3 regions of the Blastococcus sp. SYSU DS0828 genome follow, and region 3 is predicted to be linked to each of the others. Evidence: predicted binding sites of a transcription regulator. Region 3 holds the regulator's gene; each other region holds the start of a gene.
The links. Region 3 encodes LexA, which represses DNA repair genes until DNA is damaged. Its sites were predicted from a motif close to TCGAACANNTGTTCGA; they were not measured.
Positions count from the first base shown of each region.

Region 1: the regulator LexA is predicted to act here: its motif matches at 2,925-2,940, upstream of ACI79Q_RS15735 (HNH endonuclease signature motif containing protein).
Region 2: the regulator LexA is predicted to act here: its motif matches at 4,578-4,593, upstream of ACI79Q_RS15650 (DUF6504 family protein).

Region 1 covers NZ_JBJHAK010000021.1:18,651-25,038, reverse strand. Annotated here, with positions in the region: gene metF (methylenetetrahydrofolate reductase [NAD(P)H]) at 1-262, shown strand, start outside; gene ACI79Q_RS15745 (AI-2E family transporter) at 303-1,505, shown strand; gene ACI79Q_RS15740 (hypothetical protein) at 1,545-2,180, opposite strand; gene ACI79Q_RS15735 (HNH endonuclease signature motif containing protein) at 2,234-2,908, opposite strand; gene ACI79Q_RS15730 (DUF222 domain-containing protein) at 3,072-4,562, opposite strand; gene ACI79Q_RS15725 (crotonase/enoyl-CoA hydratase family protein) at 4,688-5,455, opposite strand; gene ACI79Q_RS15720 (class I adenylate-forming enzyme family protein) at 5,452-6,388, opposite strand, start outside.
Region 2 covers NZ_JBJHAK010000021.1:1,658-8,045, forward strand. Annotated here, with positions in the region: gene ACI79Q_RS15640 (DNA polymerase III subunit alpha) at 1-3,662, opposite strand, end outside; gene ACI79Q_RS15645 (SAV_6107 family HEPN domain-containing protein) at 3,659-4,168, opposite strand; gene ACI79Q_RS15650 (DUF6504 family protein) at 4,168-4,491, opposite strand; gene ACI79Q_RS15655 (YbaK/EbsC family protein) at 4,727-5,275, shown strand; gene ACI79Q_RS15660 (GNAT family N-acetyltransferase) at 5,272-5,865, shown strand; gene ACI79Q_RS15665 (phytoene desaturase family protein) at 5,862-6,388, shown strand, end outside.
Region 3 covers NZ_JBJHAK010000004.1:188,082-194,469, reverse strand. Annotated here, with positions in the region: gene hflX (GTPase HflX) at 1-344, shown strand, start outside; gene ACI79Q_RS05000 (phosphatase PAP2 family protein) at 403-1,125, shown strand; gene ACI79Q_RS04995 (hypothetical protein) at 1,097-2,140, shown strand; gene lexA (transcriptional repressor LexA) at 2,144-2,899, opposite strand; gene ACI79Q_RS04985 (LysM peptidoglycan-binding domain-containing protein) at 3,360-3,608, shown strand; gene ACI79Q_RS04980 (hypothetical protein) at 3,733-4,485, shown strand; gene nrdR (transcriptional regulator NrdR) at 5,002-5,523, shown strand; gene ACI79Q_RS04970 (vitamin B12-dependent ribonucleotide reductase) at 5,668-6,388, shown strand, end outside.

The sequences.
Region 1 (6,388 bases), on a different contig from region 3:
CGTCCGGCAGATCACCCGGATCGTCCAGCTGTCCGGTCAGGCGTTCCCGGCGGAGCTCGCCGACCGGTTCGCTGCGCTGGACGGCGACCGGCCGGAGGACAAGGCCGCGGTGCGGGCGCTGGGCGTGGAGGTGGCCACCGACCTGTGCCGGCGGCTGCTCGACGAGGGGGTGCCGGGGATCCACTTCATCACCATGAACCGGTCCACCGCCACGCGTGAGGTCTTCGCCAACCTGGCCGGGAGCGCACCGGCCGTCCGCTGACCAGGGTCTGCCCGGGCGCGCGACGGGGCATGGAGGCCCCATGGTCGCGGAAGAGGAGCAGGTGGATCGGTACTCCTGGCTGGTGCGCGCCGGGCGGCGGGCCTGGGCCGCGCTCGGCGTGCTCGCCCTGGCGGTGCTGGCGTACCTGCTGCTGCGCGAGGTCAGCGTCGTCGCCACCCCGCTGGCGATCGCCCTGTTCCCGGCCGCCGTGCTCTGGCCGGTCGCGGCCTGGCTGAAGCGGAAGGGGCTGCCCTCCACCGTCGTCGCGCTGCTGCTGCTGATCTCCCTCCTCGGGCTGCTGGGGCTGGCGATCTGGTTCGTGGTGCCGCGCTTCGCCGACGAGATCCCGGCGCTGGCGGAGAGCGTCGAGGAGGCGCTCAGCGACCTGGCGGAGCTGGTCGCTGACACGCCCTTCTCGCTGCCCTTCGACGTCGGCGACGGTGGGCTCGCCGACATGGCCCAGCAGGCAGCCGGTGCGCTCGGCGGCGGCGGCAGCGACGTCGTCGACCGCGGGCTGCAGGTGGCGCGGACGCTCGGCGACGTCGCCACCGCCGTCGTCCTGTTCCTGGTGGCCCTGTTCTTCTACCTGCGCGACGGGGGGCGCATCTGGTCGGGGATCATCAGCCTGCTGCCCGAGCGCACCCGGCAGCACGTCGGTCGGGTGTCCGGGCAGCTGTTCTGGACCCTCGGCGCCTACTTCCGCGGCCAGCTGATCGTCGCCCTCGTGGACGCCGTGGCGATCGGGATCGGGCTGGTCCTCCTCGGCGTCCCGCTGGCCATGCCGCTGGCGGTGCTGGTCTTCCTGGGCGGGTTCTTCCCCATCGTGGGGGCCTTCGTCTCGGGGCTGCTGGCCGTCCTCGTCGCGCTGGCCGACCAGGGGCTGACGACGGCGCTGCTGGTGCTGGCCCTCGTCGTGGTGGTGCAGCAGGCCGAGGGGAACCTGCTCGAACCGCTGATCCTGAGCCCTGTGCTGCGGCTGCACCCGTTCGCGATCATCCTCGCGGTCACGGTGGGGGGCGTGACCTACGGCGTCCTCGGCGCCTTCCTGGCGGTGCCGATCGCCGCCTGCGTGGCCCGGGTCGTGGACTACCTGCGCGGCCGGGAGCCTGCTGCCGGGCCGGGCTGGCGCGACCCGGAGCGGGACGACGCGCAGGACGAGAGCCGGGACGAGGACCGGGACGAGGGCCGGGGCGGTGCCCGGGACGCCGCCCCCGCGGAACCGGCGAGCGCCCGCACCGGGTAGGGCGGACTGCCGGGGCGGCCGGCCCGCACCACCCGGGCGTCAGCCCTGCCGCGTCCCCTCCAGCAGGTCGGCGGCGCGGGCAGCCGCCCGCCGCAGCCCCTCGCGCTCGGAGGCGTACCCGCCGGCCACACCGACGACCGGCAGGTTCGACAGGGCGCGGGCGAACAGCTTCCCCTTCGGGCGGGCGTCCAGCGCGTCGTCGATTCGGCCGAGCAGCCGAGCCGCCCGCCACAGCGTGCGGACGGCGCCCTTCGCCCCGCGGCGCTCGTCCCGGGGGCCGAACGCGCCCTCCACGTAGGTGCCCTTGCTCCGGGTGAGCAGCGGCTCGACCTGGGTCGGCGTGAGCTCCCGGCGCAGCAGGACCCGCGCCAGCAGCGACACCCGGTCGGCCGGGGCGGTCACCCCGTGCTCCCCGGCGACACCGAGCACCACCAACGACTGCACCGCGGTGCCGACGCTGTTCTGCAGCGGCAGCAGATCGGCGAGTTTGCCGGCGAAGCGGGGGACCGCCGACACGCCCGCGGCCACCCGGGACACCCGGTCGGCCCACCAGCGGTCGCGCTCCTCGTGCGGCAGCTCCGGCGGCCGGCCCATCCGGTCCGCCAGCGGGGTCAGCAGCCGGTCGAGCCGGCGGAGGACGTCGACGACGACGGCGTCGCTGATCTGAGCAGCCATGGGCACGGGGTGCCCCGTACCCGGTTTCTCGATGCGTGGCGGTGGTGTGGCGCTCAGTACGGCGGCGGCGAGGTGGTGGCGACCAGACCGCTCGGGGTGGTGACCGTGAGGGTCCCGTCGCTGCCGAGGTCGTGGCGCCACCCCGGGGCCTGGTGCTTGCCCCGGTGGTCGGTGGTGCAGTAGCCGGCGAGGTTGCCGGCGCTGGTGGGACCGTCCGGATACGGGCGGTGGTGGTCGAGCTCGCCGCCGCGGGGCACCCGTCGACGGCAGCCGGGGAACCGGCAGCGACGATCCCGCGCCCGCACCCACCGATCCAGCTCGCCCGAAGGGCGGTAGCCGGTGCTGGGCCCCGGGGCGCCGAGGCCGGGCCGGTCGGAGAGGTCGTGGGTGCAGCGACCGGTGCTCCGACGGCAGCTCGGACGGTCGCAGCCGCCCGCGCGGCGCAGACGGGGCAGGTCGGTCAGGGCCAGCAGCGTGCCGGACAACGCGTCGGTCAGAGCGATCCTCGGCCGCTCGGCCAGCCCGCCGCCACCGGTGCTCCCCAGCAGGTCGGCGAGCCACGCCCGTCGCCCGTCGGAGGCCGACCGCAGCGCGGCCAAGGCGTCCTCCGCTGCGGTGAGCCGCCCTCCGGGGCCGGCCCGCCAGGTGGCCTCGTCGTCGGCGTCGGCCGTGACTGCCGTGCGGACCAGTCGACCGGCGCGGGAGAGTTCTTGCTCCGCGCGGAGCACGGCGAGGCCGGCGGTCTCGACCGCCTCGTCGGCCAGCGTCCACCAGCCGGTTCCAGGCGAGGTGGCCGCCGGCCCGGGAGGTACCGCCCCGGCCGTGGTCGCTGCTGCCGGTGAGGAATTGCCGGCATCCGGTGGGGTGTCCTCCGGTTCCGGCGCCGGAGGATCACCGCGCCGCCGGTCCGGCCCTCGCGACGTCGGTGAGGCTGCGGTGCACCCCCGGCGCTCCTGGGCCACGGCGGCGTCGGTACCGGTGTCGGCGCGGGGCGCGTCCTCGATCTCGGCGCCCTCGATCTCGGCGTCCTCGATCGCGTCGCCCGGGAGTGCGTCGTGGGTGGTGGCGGGGTCGCCGGCGACGTCCCGGGGAAGGGCGGGGGGGGGGCGGGGGGGCCGGGGGGGGGCGGGGGGGGGGGGCGCCGCCCCCGGGGGGGGGGCGGGCGCCCCTGCCCGACGCGTCCGGGGGAAGGGCGGGGTCGCCGGCGACGTCCGGGGGAGGGGCGAGGTCGCCGTTGCCGTCGGGGTCGGGATCGACCAGTTCACCGCTGAGCAGCCGGCGCTCCGTCTCGGCCAGCCACCACTCCAGCTCGGCCTGCTCCTGCGCCTGCCACGACATCGAGCCGGACGGCTGCCCCGGGGCCGGCTCCGCGGAGTCGGACCCCAGCGGCCGGCCGGTGAGCGCTGTCAGGAAGTGGCGGATCATCTCGGCCGGCACGACCTGCCCGTCGATCTCCCCGGAACCGTCTCCGCCGGCGAGGGTGGCCAGCGAGGCGACGACGGTGAGCAGCACCTGCACCGGCGGCAGATCGGTCTCGCCCGGGCGCAGCACCAGGTCGAGCAGGCAGTCGACCATCTTCTGGCCCCGCGTGCGCTGATCGTCGTCGTCGTCGAGCGCCTCCGCGCAGGCGGTCAGTGCCCGGTACAGCGCCTGGGCCTCCGGCATGGTGGCGTACACGCTCACGGTCGCCATGCCGTCGACGGCGTCCGGGCGGATGTGGACCCCGCGCCGCTTCAGCGCCTCCTGCAGCGTGCGGGCCGCGGCGCGGGCGTCCCGCTGGGCCACCTCGCGGCGCGCCTTGTCGTTCAGCTGCGCAGGCGTCACCACCCGGCCCGCGGCCCAGCGCAGCAGCTCGGCCTCGACCTCGGCACGCACCCGGTCGTCGGCGATGGGAGCGACCTTCTCGAGCATGGTCCAGAGGTGCCCGGGGTGCAGGGCCCCCGCCTCCAGGGCGGCCAGCGTGCCGGGCAGCCGCTCCACGAGCGTCAGCGAGCGGACCAGCAACGCTTCCGCGGCCCGGGCGGAGAGCGAGAGGGCGATCATGAGCTCCTGCGTCGCCCACTCGCTCACCCCGCGCAGCACCTCGGGACGCGCGGCCCACCGCTCCGGGCTCATCGCGCCCGGCTCACCCTGGGCACGGTCGCCGTCGGCGGGCCGGTCCGCGGCGAACCTGGCGACCGCGCGGGCGCGCAGCGCGGTCTGCCGGGCGATCTCGCGGTCCGCGGCCTGCACCTCGCCGAGCGGGCCGGCGGCCAGCCTCACCGGCGGGGCGAACTCGGGCCACTCGGTGGACGCCTCGCGGGCTCGCCGGCGCCGTCCGGCGGCCACCGCCCGGGCGCGGGCGGTGGCGTACCAGTCGCTCACCGCCCCGACGTCCGCCATGCATCGAACATACGTTCGATCGCCCCGGAGAGCAAGACGGATTTGTGCGAAGGTGCTGCTCAGCGCGGTGCGGCCCCGGGCGCGGAGTCGTGTCGTCCCGCGCCGCGGTGGCCACCCGGACCGGGTCAGACGCCGCTGCCGTGCCTGCCCTCCCCGGCGGCGAAGCGTGCGGCCCCCGGCAGCGCGTCGACGGCGAGGGAGGCCATGCCGTGGTGGAACTCGTTGGCCATGGCCGCCTCCTCGTCGAGGCCGTCCTGCTCCAGCAGGGAGGCCCGGTCCTCCCGCAGGCAGGTCTGGGGGAAGGCGGCGATCCGGGCGGCCAGCGCCCGGGCCTCGGTCAGCGCCTGCCCGGCGGGCACGACCCGGTTGACCAATCCGATCTGTAGCGCCTCGGCGGCGTCCACCCCTCGCCCGGTGAGCACCAGGTCCATGGCCCGGGAGGTGCCGATCAGTCGCGGCAGCCGCACGGTGCCGCCGTCGACCAGTGGCACGCCCCAGCGGCGGCAGTAGACCCCGAGAATCGCCGTCTCGTCGGCGACCCGCAGGTCGCACCACAGCGCGAGCTCCAGGCCGCCGGCGACCGCGTGCCCGGCGATCGCGGCGATGACGGGCTTGCGCAGCCGCATCCGTGTGGGGCCCATGGGCCCGTCCCCGTCGGTCTCGGTGCGGTTGCCGCGGTCGGTCCCGATGGCCCGCAGGTCCGCGCCGGCGCAGAAGGTGCCGCCCTCGCCGTGCAGCACCGCCACGGCGGCCTCGTCGTCGGCGTCGAAGGCCCGGAACGCGTCGGCGAGCGCGGCGGCGGTGGGCCCGTCGACGGCGTTGCGTGCCGCCGGGCGGGACAGTCGCACCGTCGTCACCGGACCGTTCCGCTCGACGGTCACCGTCTCGCTCACGACGAGCGCCCCGCGGCGTCGGCCCACAGCGGCTCGCGCAGGGCCTGGCGGAGGATCTTCCCGACGGGGGAGAGGGGGAGCTGGTCGACGACGTGCACGGTCTTGGGGACCTTGTAACCGGCGAGCGCGCCGCGCACCGCGTCCCGCAGCTCGTTGGGGGTGGCGCTCGACCCGGGGCGGAGCGTGACGAAGGCGGTCACCGCCTCCACCCACGTCGGGTCGGGTGCGGCGACGACGGCCGCACCGGACACCGCCGGGTGGGCCATGAGCACCTCCTCGACCTCCCGCGGGTACACGTTGTAGCCGCCGGTGATGATCATGTCGCTGGTCCGGTCGACAAGCGTGAGGTAGCCGCGGTCGTCCAGCCGGGCCAGGTCGCGGGTGGCGATCCAGCCGTCCCCGCTGATCGTCTCGGCGGTGAGGGTGGGCGCGTCGTGGTAGCCGGCCATGCCGAAGGGGGCACGCACCTGGAGCTCGCCGATCTCGCCGGCCGGCAGGGCGCCGCCGTCGCTGCCGACGACCCGGACCTCGGCGTCGACCGAGGGGTGGCCGCACGAGCCGGCCAGGGACGGGTCGGTGTGGTCGAGGGCGTCGAGCACGGTGATCGCCAGGGGTGCCTCCGTCTGCCCGTAGTACTGCACCAGGCGTGGACCCCACACGTCGAGGGCCTGCGCCAGCACCGGGCCGGGCATGGGGCTGGCGCCGTACACCGCCGTGCGAAGGCTGGAGACGTCGGCGCGCTCGGCGGCGCCGGAGGACAGCAGCATGCCGAGCATGGTGGGTACCAGGTTGATCTCGGTGGCCCGGTAGCGGGCGAGTGAGTCCAGGTAGCTGGCGGGGTCGAAGCCCGGCAGGACGGCGGCCGCGCCGCCGCGGATCCAGTAGGGGAGCACGAACGTGCCGCTGGCGTGGATCAGCGACGCCGCGTGCAGC
Region 2 (6,388 bases), on a different contig from region 3:
ATCCGGAACCCGGTCGGGTGGACCAGGACCGGCCGCACGACCACCGGCCGGGAGCCGTGCGAGGCCGCGGCCCCCGCGATCGCCTGCTCGGTGTACTCCCCCGGAGCCGCCATCAGCTCGGCGACCGACTCGAGCCCGCCGGCCTCCCAGGCCTCGTGCAGCGCCGGGAGCTCCCACGCCCCGGTGGCCCGCAGCGACACCCCGCGCGGCCCCGTCCGGCGCAGCACCCCGCGGATGACCAGCAGCCACGAGTGGAAGACCGTCGCGGCGTAGGGGCCCTGCGCGTCCTCGAAGAAGGTCGAGTCGGTGCAGCCGGTGCCGTCGTCGAGGGTCACGAACACCACCCGGCGCCCGGACCGGATCGGCGGGGTCTGGGTGGCCACCTTGACGCCGGCCACCAGCACCTCCGCGCCGCTGCGGCAGCCGAGGAGCTCACCGGCCGGCACCGCGCCGAGCGCCGACAGGAACGGCCGGTAGAAGTCGATCACGTGCCGGCTGGCGTCCAGCCCGAGCACCTCCAGCTCTGCCCGCACCAGCTCGGCGTCGGTGAACTCGGGCAATCCGCTGCTCTCTGCCCACTCCGGGCCGGCCGGCTCCCCGGCGGACTCTTCGGACAGCTCCAGCCCCATGAGGTCCAGGCTCAGCTGCCCGTCGGACGTCGCCCGCGCGCCGCTGCGGCTCCACCGGTCGAGCTCGCTGATCTGCAGCAGCAGGTCGCGCCGGGTCACCTGCCGGCGCCGGCGGGTCGGCCGGCCGGCCTCCCGGTCCCGCATGCCGAAGCCGTAGAGCGAGTCGAAACCACCGGCCAGCACCAGCCGCTCGACCACCGGGCGGGACACCGACGCCCGCGCCCAGAAATCCGTCAGTGACCGATAGGGCTGGCCGGCGACGACCCGCGCCACCTCGTCGTCGGAGATGCCCTTCACGTCGGCCAGCGACAGCCGGATGCCATACCGCGTCGGGTCGGGCATCGCCGCGGGCATCCACTCCGGACGCCGCCAGCCCGAACTCTCAGCCTCCACCTCACGGTCAGGGCTCGTCGCGTCGTCGTCCACGTCGTCGTCGGCGGCCAGCCGTTCGACGCGGTAGCTGCCGGTCGAGGCGTTGACGTCCAGGCCGAGCACCCGGATGCCGAAGTTGCGGGCGTCGTCGAGGATCAGCCGCTTCGGGTACATGCCGGGGTCGTGGGTGAGGACCCCGGCCAGGAAGGCCGCCGGGTGGTGGGTCTTCAGCCAGGCCGACTGGTAGGTGGGGAGCGCGAACGCCGCGGCGTGGGCCTTGCAGAAACCGAACGACCCGAAGGACGCCAGCACCTCCCACACCCGCTCGGCCACCTCCACCGGGTAGCCGGCAGCCAGCGCCCGCGGCACGAACCACGCCCGCACCTCCGGGTGGGCGTCCTTCTCCCCCAGGGCGCGGCGCACCTCGTCGGCCTCGGCCAGCGTGCAGCCGGCCATCCGGGCCACCACCTGCAGCACCTGCTCGTGGAAGACGACCACCCCGGCGGTCTCGGCGAGCGCGAACTCCAGGTCCGGATGGGGGTACTCCACCTCGCGCCAGCCGTTCCGGGCCATGAGGAAGGGGGTGACCATGTCGCTCTTCACCGGTCCGGGCCGGAACAGCGAGATGTCGATGATGATGTCCTCGAACGTCCGCGGCCCGAACTTGCCGACCAGCTCGCGCTGCCCCGGCGACTCGATCTGGAACATGCCGAGCGTGCGGGTGCTGCGGATCAGCTCGAAGGTCGTCGGGTCGTCCCGCGGGACGGCGTCGATGTCGACCGCCTCCTCGTCGACCCGCTCGATCTCGTCGAGGGCGTGCGCGATCGCCGACTGCATCCGGATGCCGAGCAGGTCCAGCTTGAGCAGCCCCAGCTCCTCGACGTCGTCCTTGTCGAACTGGCTCATCGGGTAGCCGAGGTAGCTGCTCTCCACCGGGGTGCGGTCCAGCAGCGTGGCGTCGGAGAGCAGCACCCCGCACGGGTGCAGGGCGATGTGCCGGGGCAGCCCGTCGAGCCGGGACACGAGGTCGAACAGCAGGTCGAGGTCGCCGGTGCCGCCGGCGCGGCGCGAGCCGTACCGGCTGGCCCGCAGCTCGGGGAGGTCGCGCAGCGCGGCGTGCACCTGATTGGCCCGGATGTGCGGGAACGCCTTGGCGACGGCGTCGACCTCCGCCTGCGGCAGGCCCAGCGCGGCCCCGACGTCGCGGATCGCGTGGCGCACCCGGTAGGTGTCCATCATCGAGATGCAGCTGACCCGGTCGGCGCCGAAGCGGTCGATCACCGCGTCGTAGACCTCCATCCGGCGCGCGGACTCCACGTCGATGTCGATGTCGGGCAACTGGTGGCGCAGCGGCGAGAGGAACCGCTCCATCAGCAGCCCGTAGCGCAGCGGGTCGACGTCGGAGATGCCCAGCAGGTAGGTGACCAGGCTGCCGGCGCCCGAGCCGCGAGCCGCCGCGCGAACCCTTAAGCTCTTGATGAGGTCGACCACGTCCGCGACGGTGAGGAAGTAGGACGGGTAGCCGAGGGAGTCGATGACCCCGAGCTCCTCCTCCAGCCGCTGCCGCACCCGGGTCGTGGGCACCACGCCCCGCCGCCCGAGCCCCGCCTCGCACCGGGCGCGCAGCACCTGCGCCGGGCCCATCCCCCGCTCCGCCGGCGTGGTGACGACGTCCAGCTCGGGGTACCGCACGCTGCCGATGCCCAGGTCGCCCGCGGGGTCCACGGCGCACTGCTCGGCCAGCCGGGCGGTGCGCTCGAGCAGCCGCAGGGCGGCGTCCCGGTCGGGGCCGGTCAGGTCCTCGGCGACCTCGGCCATCTCCTTGCCCGACTTCAGGTAGCCCTCGGCCGTGGTGCGGTCGACGTGCCGGGCGCCGAGCGGGACCAGCCGCCGGGCGGCGTCCAGCACGTCGGCGGTCGGGGCGTCGAGGGCGTCGACGTACCGGACCGCGTTGCTCAGGACCACCGGCACCTGCTGCTCGGCGGCGAACCGGAGCAGCGCCTGGGCGCGCTGCCGGTCGCCCCGGCCCCGGTGGTGCACCACCTCCAGCGCCAGCCCCGGCCCGAAGACCGCCCGCCAGGCGTCCAGCTGCTGGCCGGCCAGGTCTGCCCGACCCGCCAGCAGCGCCCGGCCCACCGGGGAGTCGGGACCGAGCAGGGGGACCAGCCCGGAGGCGTGCTCGGCGGCGATCGCCAGCGAGCTCACCGGCTCGCCGCGGGTGCCGCGCAGGTGGGTGGCGCTGGTCAGCCGGCACAGCGACCGCCAGCCGGCCCCGTTCCGCGCGAGGAAGGTGACCCGGGGCAGCCGCGGGTCGACGTTCACCCCGCCCCGGGCCGGGGTCCGGCGCGGGGGCGCCGCGGCCCGCGACCGCGGGGACCGGGCTGCGGAGGGCTCCTCCCCCAGCACGTGCGCGAGCGCCGGCGGCACGCTGGTACCCAGCGCCGGCGCCACCGCCAGGTCGACCCCGAAGATCGGCCGCACCCCGACCGACCGGCAGGCCAGCGCGAACTTCACCGCGCCGTAGAGCCCGTCCCGGTCGGTCAGGGCCAGCGCCGGCATGCCGTGCTCGGCGGCCCGGGCCACCAGATCGGCGGGGTGGTTGGCCCCGTACCGCATGGAGTAGCCGGAGGCGACGTGCAGGTGGACGAAGGGGTCACTCACGTCCGGGACCCGGTGGACCGGGACCCCGACCGGGACGGCGCCCCGCCGACCACGTGCGGCCTCGGGTAGCGGGGCGGCTCGGGCGGTGCGTCGACCCCGAGCCCGGCCTCGACCACGGCGAGGAAGCCCCGCACGTCACGGACCAGGTCGTCGGCCTCCCGCTCGGTGACCGCCCGGGACAGCCCCGCCTCCGCCGCGGCGCGTTTGGCCGCACCGGCGGCGAAGAAGGTGGCCCACTCCCCCAGTTCGGGGGCGACCTGCCCCAGCAGGACCCAGGCGCTGCGCGGCCGCCGGCGGCCGCCCTCGGGACGGGTGCGGGCGGCCAGCACCGCGGCGGCGGCCCGGAGCGCCGCCAGGTGCGCGGTGGCGTACCGCTCCCGCGGATCGGTGGCCGCGGCCGCCTCGGCCAGGCCGCGGTGCGCCTGGCGGAGCAGCCCGGCGGCCGCGGCGGGCAACGCGGGCGGCAGCGGCAGCTGGCCGGCCGGCACGGCTCGTGCGGCGCCCATCAGTCGTGCACCCGGACGAGCCACCAGCGGTTGCCGGCGGCGTCCCACGTCAGGTCGTAGACGCCGGCGAAGCTCATCCGGGACCGCCCGGCCCGCACCGCCTCCACCCGCCAGACCTCACGGGGCGCCACCAGGTCGTCGGACGCACCGCCCGCCTCCGCGTCCCGCAGCCACCACGGCGCGGTCTCCAGCCAGGAGTCGAGCAGCTCGCCCACGACGTACCGGGACTGCCCGCGCCAGAACTGCACCGGCCCCAGCGGGCCGCGCTCGACCTGCACCTCTTCGCCGGCCCGACCGACGACCTCACCGAGCACCCGGCTCATGACAGCCTCCCCACGCCTCACCCCGCGCGCACGCCCGCCACCCCACCGGCGGGGAAGAGAGCCGGGAAGGACGGGCCGGACGTCGTTCGAACACGCGTTCGAACGACGTCCAGTAGACCCGAGCGCCCACCCCTCGTCAAGCCGGGCCACGGCGTGTCCGTCGACCGCGCCCGCACCCCCCGCCGGACGGGACACACCGGGCGCGCCTCTTTCCGGGCGGTGGCAGGATCAGTGCATGAGCCCACCCCCGCACCCCCGGGTGGCCGCCGTCGCCCGGGCCCTCGCCGCGGCCGGCGCCGAGGGTGAGGTGAGAGTCCTCCCCGCCGAGGTCCGCACCGCGGCCGCAGCCGCCGCCGCGCTGGGCGTGCCGGTCGGTGCGATCGTCAACAGCCTGCTCTTCCTCGCCGACGGCGCGCCCCTGCTCGTCCTCACCAGCGGCGCGCACCGCGTCGACGTCGTCCAGGTCGCGGCGCTGCTCGGCGTCGGCTCCCTGGCGCCCGCCCCCGCGGACGTCGTCCGCGAGCACACCGGCCAGCCCATCGGCGGGGTGGCCCCGGTGGGGCATCCGGCCCCCCTCGGCACCCTCGTCGACGTGGAGCTCGCCCGGTACGACCGGCTGTGGGCCGCGGCGGGGCACCCGACGGCGGTCTTCCCGACCAGCTACGACGAGCTGCTCCGCATCACCGCCGGCACCGCGGCCGAGGTGGGCGGCGGTCCGCTCGACGGGACCGCCACGACGGTCGGCGGCGGCGACCTGCCGGACGCCACCGGGGTCGCGCCGTGACGGGCACCCGCCCGGCCACCCGGATCCTCGAGCTCCCCGTCCCCTGGATGCGGGAGCACATGCACGAGGTGCTGGCCATCTACGGGCTGGCCATGGGCTACGACTCCGGCATCGTCGCCGGCCGGTACGGCTACGCGATCCAGCACACCGAACGGCCCGGCTTCCGCGCCGTCGGGGCCTTCGCGCAGACCCCGGAGGGCGAGCGGCTGGTCGGCTTCGGGTACGGCTACCTCATCGCCCCCGGGCAGTGGTGGCACGACCAGGTGCGCGCGGCGCTGGACCGCCGCACGGCGAAGAAGTGGCTGCCCGGCGCCTTCGAGGTCTGCGAGCTGCACGTCCACCCCGACGCGCAGAGCCAGGGGCTGGGCCGGCGGCTGCTGCACGCGCTGGTCGAGGGCCTGCCGCACCCGGTCGCCCTGCTCTCCACACCGGACGCCGACACCAAGGCGTTCCGGCTGTACCGCGCCGACGGGTTCGTCGACCTGGCCCGCGGCTACCACTTCCCCGGCGACTCCCGCCCCTTCGCGATCCTGGGCGCACGGCTGCCGCTGCATCCGCGCGACCCCTCCGCGACGAACTCCCGGTCGTGACCGCCCCCGAACCCGCCGTACCCGTGGACGCCGCACCCGTGGACGTCGTCGTCGTCGGCTCCGGCCACAACGGCCTCGTGGCCGCCTGCTACCTCGCCCGGGAGGGCCTGTCCGTGGAGGTCGTCGAGTCCGACGACGTCCTCGGCGGGGCGGTCTCCACCGTGGAGCGCTGGCCCGGGGTCCGCGTGGACCGCGGGTCCAGCGCGCACGTCATCGTCCGGCACAGCGGCATCGTCGAGGAGCTCGACCTCGCCGCCTACGGGCTGCGCTACGTCGACTGCGACCCGTGGGGCTTCGCGCCGGCCCCCTCGCCCGGCGATCCCGGGCCGGCCGGCCGGCCGCTTGTCTTCGCCGTGGACCTCGACGCCACCTGCGCCTCGATCGCGGCCGCCTGCGGACCGGCCGACGCCGCGGCCTACCGCCGGTTCGTCGAGGTCTGGGGTCCCCGCAGCCGGGCCGTGGTCGCCTCCTTCGGCCGCGCACCGTCGGCCGGTGGCCTGGTGCGGTCGTTCTGGCCGCTGGG
Region 3 (6,388 bases):
ACGCGGCCGCCGTGCCGGAGGTCATCGTCGTCAACAAGGTCGACGCGATGAGCGAGGAGGACATCCTCACCCTCCGCCAGGCCCTGCCGGGCGCGGTCTGGGTCTCGGCCCGCACCGGCGTCGGCATCGACGCCCTCCGCAAGCTGGTGGCCGAGCGGCTGCCGCACCCCGACGTCGAGGTCGACGTGCTCGTGCCCTACGAGCGCGGTGATCTCGTGGCCCGGGTGCACCGGGACGGCGAGGTGCTCGGCGAGCGGCACGAGGACGGCGGCACACGGCTCACCGCGCGGGTGGACGGCGCCCTCGCCGCGGTGCTCGAGGAGTTCGCGGTCCCGGTGGGCTGAGCTGGGGCGGTCGATCGGCTCGGATCACGATCCGGTCACGGGCCGGTACGGTGGCGGCGTGACCAGGGGCGCGGTGCGGGTGGCCGAGTCACCGCGCGCCGCCCCCGTGGTCCCGCCCGGCCGGCCGCCGTGGTGGCTGGTCGCCGTGGCGCTGCTGGTCGGCGTCCTCATCACCGCCGACCTGCTCCGCCACGGGCCGTCGGAGCGGATGGACCTCCGGGTGTCGGAGATCGTCAGCGACTGGGGCCTGAGGGACACGCCGGGCTACCCGGCGGTGTGGGTGGTCACGCAGCTCGGCGGGCGCGTGACCATCCTCGTCGTCCTCGCCGGCCTGGTCGGCTACCTGCTGTGGCGGCGCGGCACCTGGATGCCGGCCCTCCGCGTGCTGCTGGCGCTCGGGGTGCTGACCGCCGGGGTGTACGCGATCAAGCACGGGATCGGGCGGACGGCGCCGGCGTTCCCGGGCTCCTACTTCTTCCACGCCGACGGCGCCTCGTTCCCCTCCGGTCACGTCGCCAACGCAGTGCTCATGTGGGGGGTGGCCCGCTGGCAGGCGGTCGAGTACGGGCTCCCGCCGGCGGTACAGCGGACCTTCTGGTGGCTGAGCGTCGTCGGGCCGGTCGCCACTGGCGCGGCGATGGTGTCGCTGGACTTCCACTGGGTCACCGACGCGGTCGTGGGCGCCGCCGTCGGGATCGTCCTCCTGGGCGTGGTTCATGCACTGGACGCGATGGTTCTGTCACGCTTGGTACGTGCCCGAGCAGGCCAAGCGAGTTCCTAGCCGCGCCCGGCGGCGTCGGCTCGTCGTCGCGAGCGCCCTGACCGGCGCCCTGGCCGTGCTCGTCCCCGGGTCCGCGTCGGCGGAGGAGCCGGCGCCGGAGGTCCGGTGCGCCATCACGGACCCCCGACTCGCCGAGCTGTCCGGCCTGGTGGTGGTAGGAGAGCAGATGCTCGCCCTCAACGACGGCGGTGACCGGGTCGAAGTCCTCGGGCTCGATGCCGCCTGTGCGGTGGTCGACGTGCAGGCCGGGGCCGCGGACCCCTTCGACCCCGAAGACCTCGGCGTCGGCTCGGACGGGAGCGTCTGGATCGCCGACACCGGTGACAACGGCACGAGCCGTGCCACCGTCGCGCTGCATGTCCTCCGGCCCGACGGCGCGGCAGCGCTGCATCGGCTGACCTACCCCGACGGCGCGCACGACGCCGAGGCGCTGCTCCTGGCCCCGGACGGGACGCCGTACCTCGTGACCAAGGAAGTGCTCGGCTCCAGCGGGGTCTACCGGCCCGCCGCCGCGCTCGTCGACGGCGGCACTGTGCCGATGGAGCGGGTGGGCACGGTCAACGTCACCCTCACCGGAACCCCGGGTGGCCCCGTGGGTCGTGCGGGGCAGTTGCTGATCACCGGAGGTGCCGTTGCCGGCGACGGGAGCGCACTGGCGCTGCGCACCTACACGGACGCCTACGTGTGGCCGCTGTCCGGTTCGGACGTGCCCGGTGCGCTGGCCGGCGAACCGGTGCGGGTGGCGCTCCCCGAGTCGCCGCAGGGCGAGGCCGTCAGCTTCTCCGCCGACAACCGGGCGCTCGTGGTCGCGAGCGAGGGCCTGCCCAGCGCCGTCACCGTGGTTCCCCTGCCCGCCGCGACCGCCGCCGCGAGGCCGACTCCCGCGGAGGACCCGCTGCCGTCCTTCGCGGAACTCACCCGCTCGGACCGCTCGCCGATCGCCTCGGCGCTGATCGCCGCCGTCGTCGCCACTCTCGTGGTCTGGGTGGGCGGGAAACTGCGCCGCCGGACCTGACCCTCAGACCCGGCGCAGGACCGACACCACCCGCCCGAGGATCGTCGCCTCGTCTCCGGGGATCGGTTCGTAGGCCGGGTTGTGCGGCAGCAGCCACACGTGACCGTCCCGGCGCTTGTAGGTCTTCACCGTCGCCTCGCCGTCGATCATCGCCGCCACGATCTCCCCGTTCTCGGCGGTCGGCTGCTGGCGGACGACGACCCAGTCGCCGTCGCAGATGGCGGCCTCGATCATCGAGTCACCGGCCACCTTCAGCATGAAGACCGTCCCCTCGCCGACCAGCTCGCGCGGCAGCGGGAAGATGTCCTCCACCGCCTGCTCGGCGAGCACCGGCCCGCCGGCGGCGATCCGGCCGACGAGCGGGACGTAGGCGGGCGCGGCGGCCTGCACCCCGTCGTCGACCACGGGTCGCTCGACGGCCGCGGTGGTGGTCCGGCCGGCATCGCCGGGCAGGCGCACGTCCAGGGCGCGCGGCCGGTTGGGGTCGCGCCGCAGCCAGCCCTTCTTCTGCAGTACCGAGAGCTGGTGCGCGACCGAGGATGCCGAGGACAGTCCGACGGCCTCGCCGATCTCCCGCACCGAAGGGGGGTAGCCCCGTCGGTCGATCGAGTCGCGAATCACCTCGAGGACCCGCCGCTGCCGCTGGGTCAGCCCGTCCCCGTCGGCCGCGCGGTCGGGAAAGGCCCGCACCGACGCGGACCCGTCCGCCGTGCCCGCGGCGCCGCCCCGGTTGCCGGACGTCCTGCTCGAGTCCGCCACGTCTCCTCCTCGCCGGCTGCCCGCGCAGCTCTCGACCCTCGTCGTCGGAGGAACCGTAGCGCCGATCGCCGGCCACTTCAAACAGGTGTTCGAAACTTTCCGTGTCGGGTCACATCTGTCGGCCGCATCCGGTAGACATCGGACAGGCGTTCGAATCGAACACACGTTCGGGTCCGGCGACGTGCCGGCCAGAGGGGCTGAACAGATGACGAGCAGCACGGCATTGCGGGTCCGTGGAGAGGTGCCGGTCGGCCCGGCGGAGCGGCGTGCCGTTCGGCCACCCGCCCGGCACCTCCGGGTGCTCCCGCCGCCTCGCTCCTACGCGGAGACGCTCGACCCCGGGTCCGCTGCGCCTCTCCGGGCGGCGGGTCCCCCGAGGGCGGAGGCGGGGCGCCCACCCGGCCCGGGTCGTCCGGCGCAGCCGCCGCTCCGCCTGACGGCGCGCGGCCGCCGCCTGGTGGTGGTCCTCGCCCTCCTCCTCGCCGTGGGCACGATCGCCCTCGGTGACGCCGTCCTCGGGCAGGAGGGTGGCGGGTTGGCGCTCATGGGGACGACGAAGGTGGTCGTCGAGCCGGGCGACACGCTCTGGTCGATCGCCGGATCGGCCGCCGACGGGCGCGACGTCCGGGACGTCGTCGTCGACATCCGGCAGTTGAACGGGCTCGACACCGCAGCCATCACGCCTGGTCAGGTCCTTCTCCTGCCCTGACGCCTCGCGGACTCGCCCGAGAGCGCCTCGCGGCAAGGTGTTCACAACGCGGCTCGGCGACTTCGTCAACCCTCAGTACAGGCACGTTCACCGTGCGTGCTGGTCGGCCACCTACGGTACGTCCGTGTCCAGCGTCATGGAGAACCGCGCCGCCGTGTTCACCACTCGTCCCCAGGCCGTCGAGGTCCACCAGGCGGGTGCCTGGAGTGCGGGGGAGCTGTTGGGGTGGCGACACGACGACTCCGGCGCGTGCCAGATGTGGGTGCGGGTCGTCACCGGAGGCGAAGAGCAGGCGCTCTGGATCGACCTGGGGGATGTGCGGCTTCCGGAGTCGCCGGTCGTCGAGGTGTCCCCGGTGACGCAGGCGATGCCCGCCTCCCCGTCCGCGGCACCGCTCCGGGACGGTCCGTCGACCGATGTCGAGGCGACCGCCAGCCTGCCGCTGCTGCGCGACCGCTGTGAGCCGCGGACCGGTGCCCAGCGGCCGGGCGGTCGCCGGCGCGCGCCGGAGAGCGACCCCGTGCAGGCCGCGCCGGCGTCCTCGGTGCCGGTGCCTCCTCCGGGTCGGCACCGCGCTCCGGCCACCGAGTCCGGCCCGGTCGTGGGCCGGCACCGCGCCGCCGACACCGACCTCTTCCCGGCCGTCGTCGAGAGCGCGCCGGACGCGCAGTCCCCGACCCGTGAGGACCGACCGCGGGGCGGTGGCTGGTCGGTGCCCGCGGCCCGCTCCGCGAGCACGGTCGAGACCCGCTCCACGGCGAGCGGCTGGACCCCGCCGGCCGACGTCGACCAGGATCTCCTGACCCGCCCGATGCGGTTGAGTGACCAGATCCCGCACTCGCGGCGGCCCCGGGTGGGCGGCGCGGTCAGCGTCTGATCGTCGTTCGGCGGCCCTCGCCGCGTCGACCCCGCGGGGGTGCTCGGCGCCGCCGTCGCGTGCCCGCCGGGTCGCCCTTGGCCGGGTGCGGACCGCCCAGTTCGCCGATCGGTGTGCGGCCGGCGCGTGGTTCTGCGGGTCGGAACCGCGCATGAGCGCACAACCTTGCCGGGGCGAGCGTCCCCGGGTCGTTCCTGCGGTGTGTCGCCGCGCTCGGCACCCTCTCCGGGGAGCGTCGGGCACGGAGTTCGGCGCGTCGTCGCGGCGTGTCCTGTGACAGCTGGGGACCGCTGTTCCGCCTGCGCACCGCAGTGTCGGGGCGGAACACGCCGACGGAACGATCACTTGCACATCTTGTGTGGCCCGTCCTAGGGTTCCCCTACATCTAGTAGTTACAGAGCTGTAAGCCCGTCCACAGGCTGGTCCTCAGGTTGTCCCCGGCGCATCCACCGGATGTCCCCAGGGGAGTGCACAGCCGGCCGGTGGCGGGCGCGGCGCGAAGGGAGGTGAACCACCGTGCGTTGCCCGTTCTGCCACAACGCCGACAGTCGGGTCATCGACTCGCGGGAGGCCGACGAGGGCGCCACCACCCGGCGTCGTCGCTCCTGTCCTGCGTGCGGGCGGCGGTTCACCACCGTCGAGGAGGCGGTGCTCGCCGTCGTCAAGCGCAACGGCGTCAGCGAGCCGTTCAACCGCAGCAAGGTGGTTGCCGGCGTCCGGCGGGCCTGCCAGGGCCGGCCGGTCGACGAGGGCCAGCTCAAGCTCCTCGCCCAGCAGGTGGAGGACGCCATCCGCGCCAGCGGCGCGGCGGAGGTGCCGAGCCACGAGGTCGGCCTGGCCATCCTCGGCCCGCTGCGCGAGCTGGACGAGGTGGCCTACCTCCGGTTCGCCAGCGTCTACCGCTCCTTCACCTCGGTGGCCGACTTCGAGCGGGAGATCGCCGAGCTGAAGGCCCGGCAGCCCGCCGCGCCGCCGGGGGAGACGGGCCCGCCCGAGCCCCGGCGACCCGTTCCGTCCGGCACCGGCGCCGGCACCTGAGAACTGTCGGTGCCACCCGATAGACAGCAGTTCGAGCAGTTACCGATCGCGGCTCTTCCCCAGCCCCCGATCCACCACCGCGCAGCACCACCGCGCAGCCCCGCGAAGCACCACGCGACACACGACCAGGGAGAGCTCCACACCATGACCGAGACCGACGACCGCGTGGCCGGCGCCCGCCCCCGCCGCAGCGCCAAGACTCCCAGCCGGGCCAAGGGCCTCAAGATCAAGCGCGTCTTCACCACCGCTGGTGTGCACCCGTACGACGAGGTGACCTGGGAGCGTCGTGACGTCGTCATGACCAACTGGCGGGACGGCTCGATCAACTTCGAGCAGCGCGGTGTCGAGTTCCCGGCCGAGTGGAGCATCAACGCCACCAACATCGTCACCACGAAGTACTTCCGCGGCGCCGTCGGCACCCCGCAGCGCGAGACCAGCCTGCGCCAGCTCATCGACCGCGTGGTGCTCACCTACACCGAGGCCGGCCGCGAGCACGGCTACTTCGCCACCGAGGGCGACGCCGAGGTCTTCGAGCACGAGCTGACCTGGATGCTGCTGCACCAGTACTTCAGCTTCAACTCGCCGGTCTGGTTCAACGTCGGCACGAGCGCGCCGCAGCAGGTCAGCGCCTGCTTCATCCTCGCCGTCGACGACGAGATGGACTCGATCCTGAACTGGTACCGCGAGGAGGGCCTGATCTTCAAGGGCGGCTCCGGTGCCGGCCTGAACCTCTCCCGCATCCGCTCCTCCAAGGAGCTGCTCTCCTCCGGCGGCACGGCCTCCGGCCCGGTCAGCTTCATGCGCGGCGCCGACGCCTCCGCCGGGACCATCAAGTCCGGTGGCGCCACCCGCCGCGCGGCGAAGA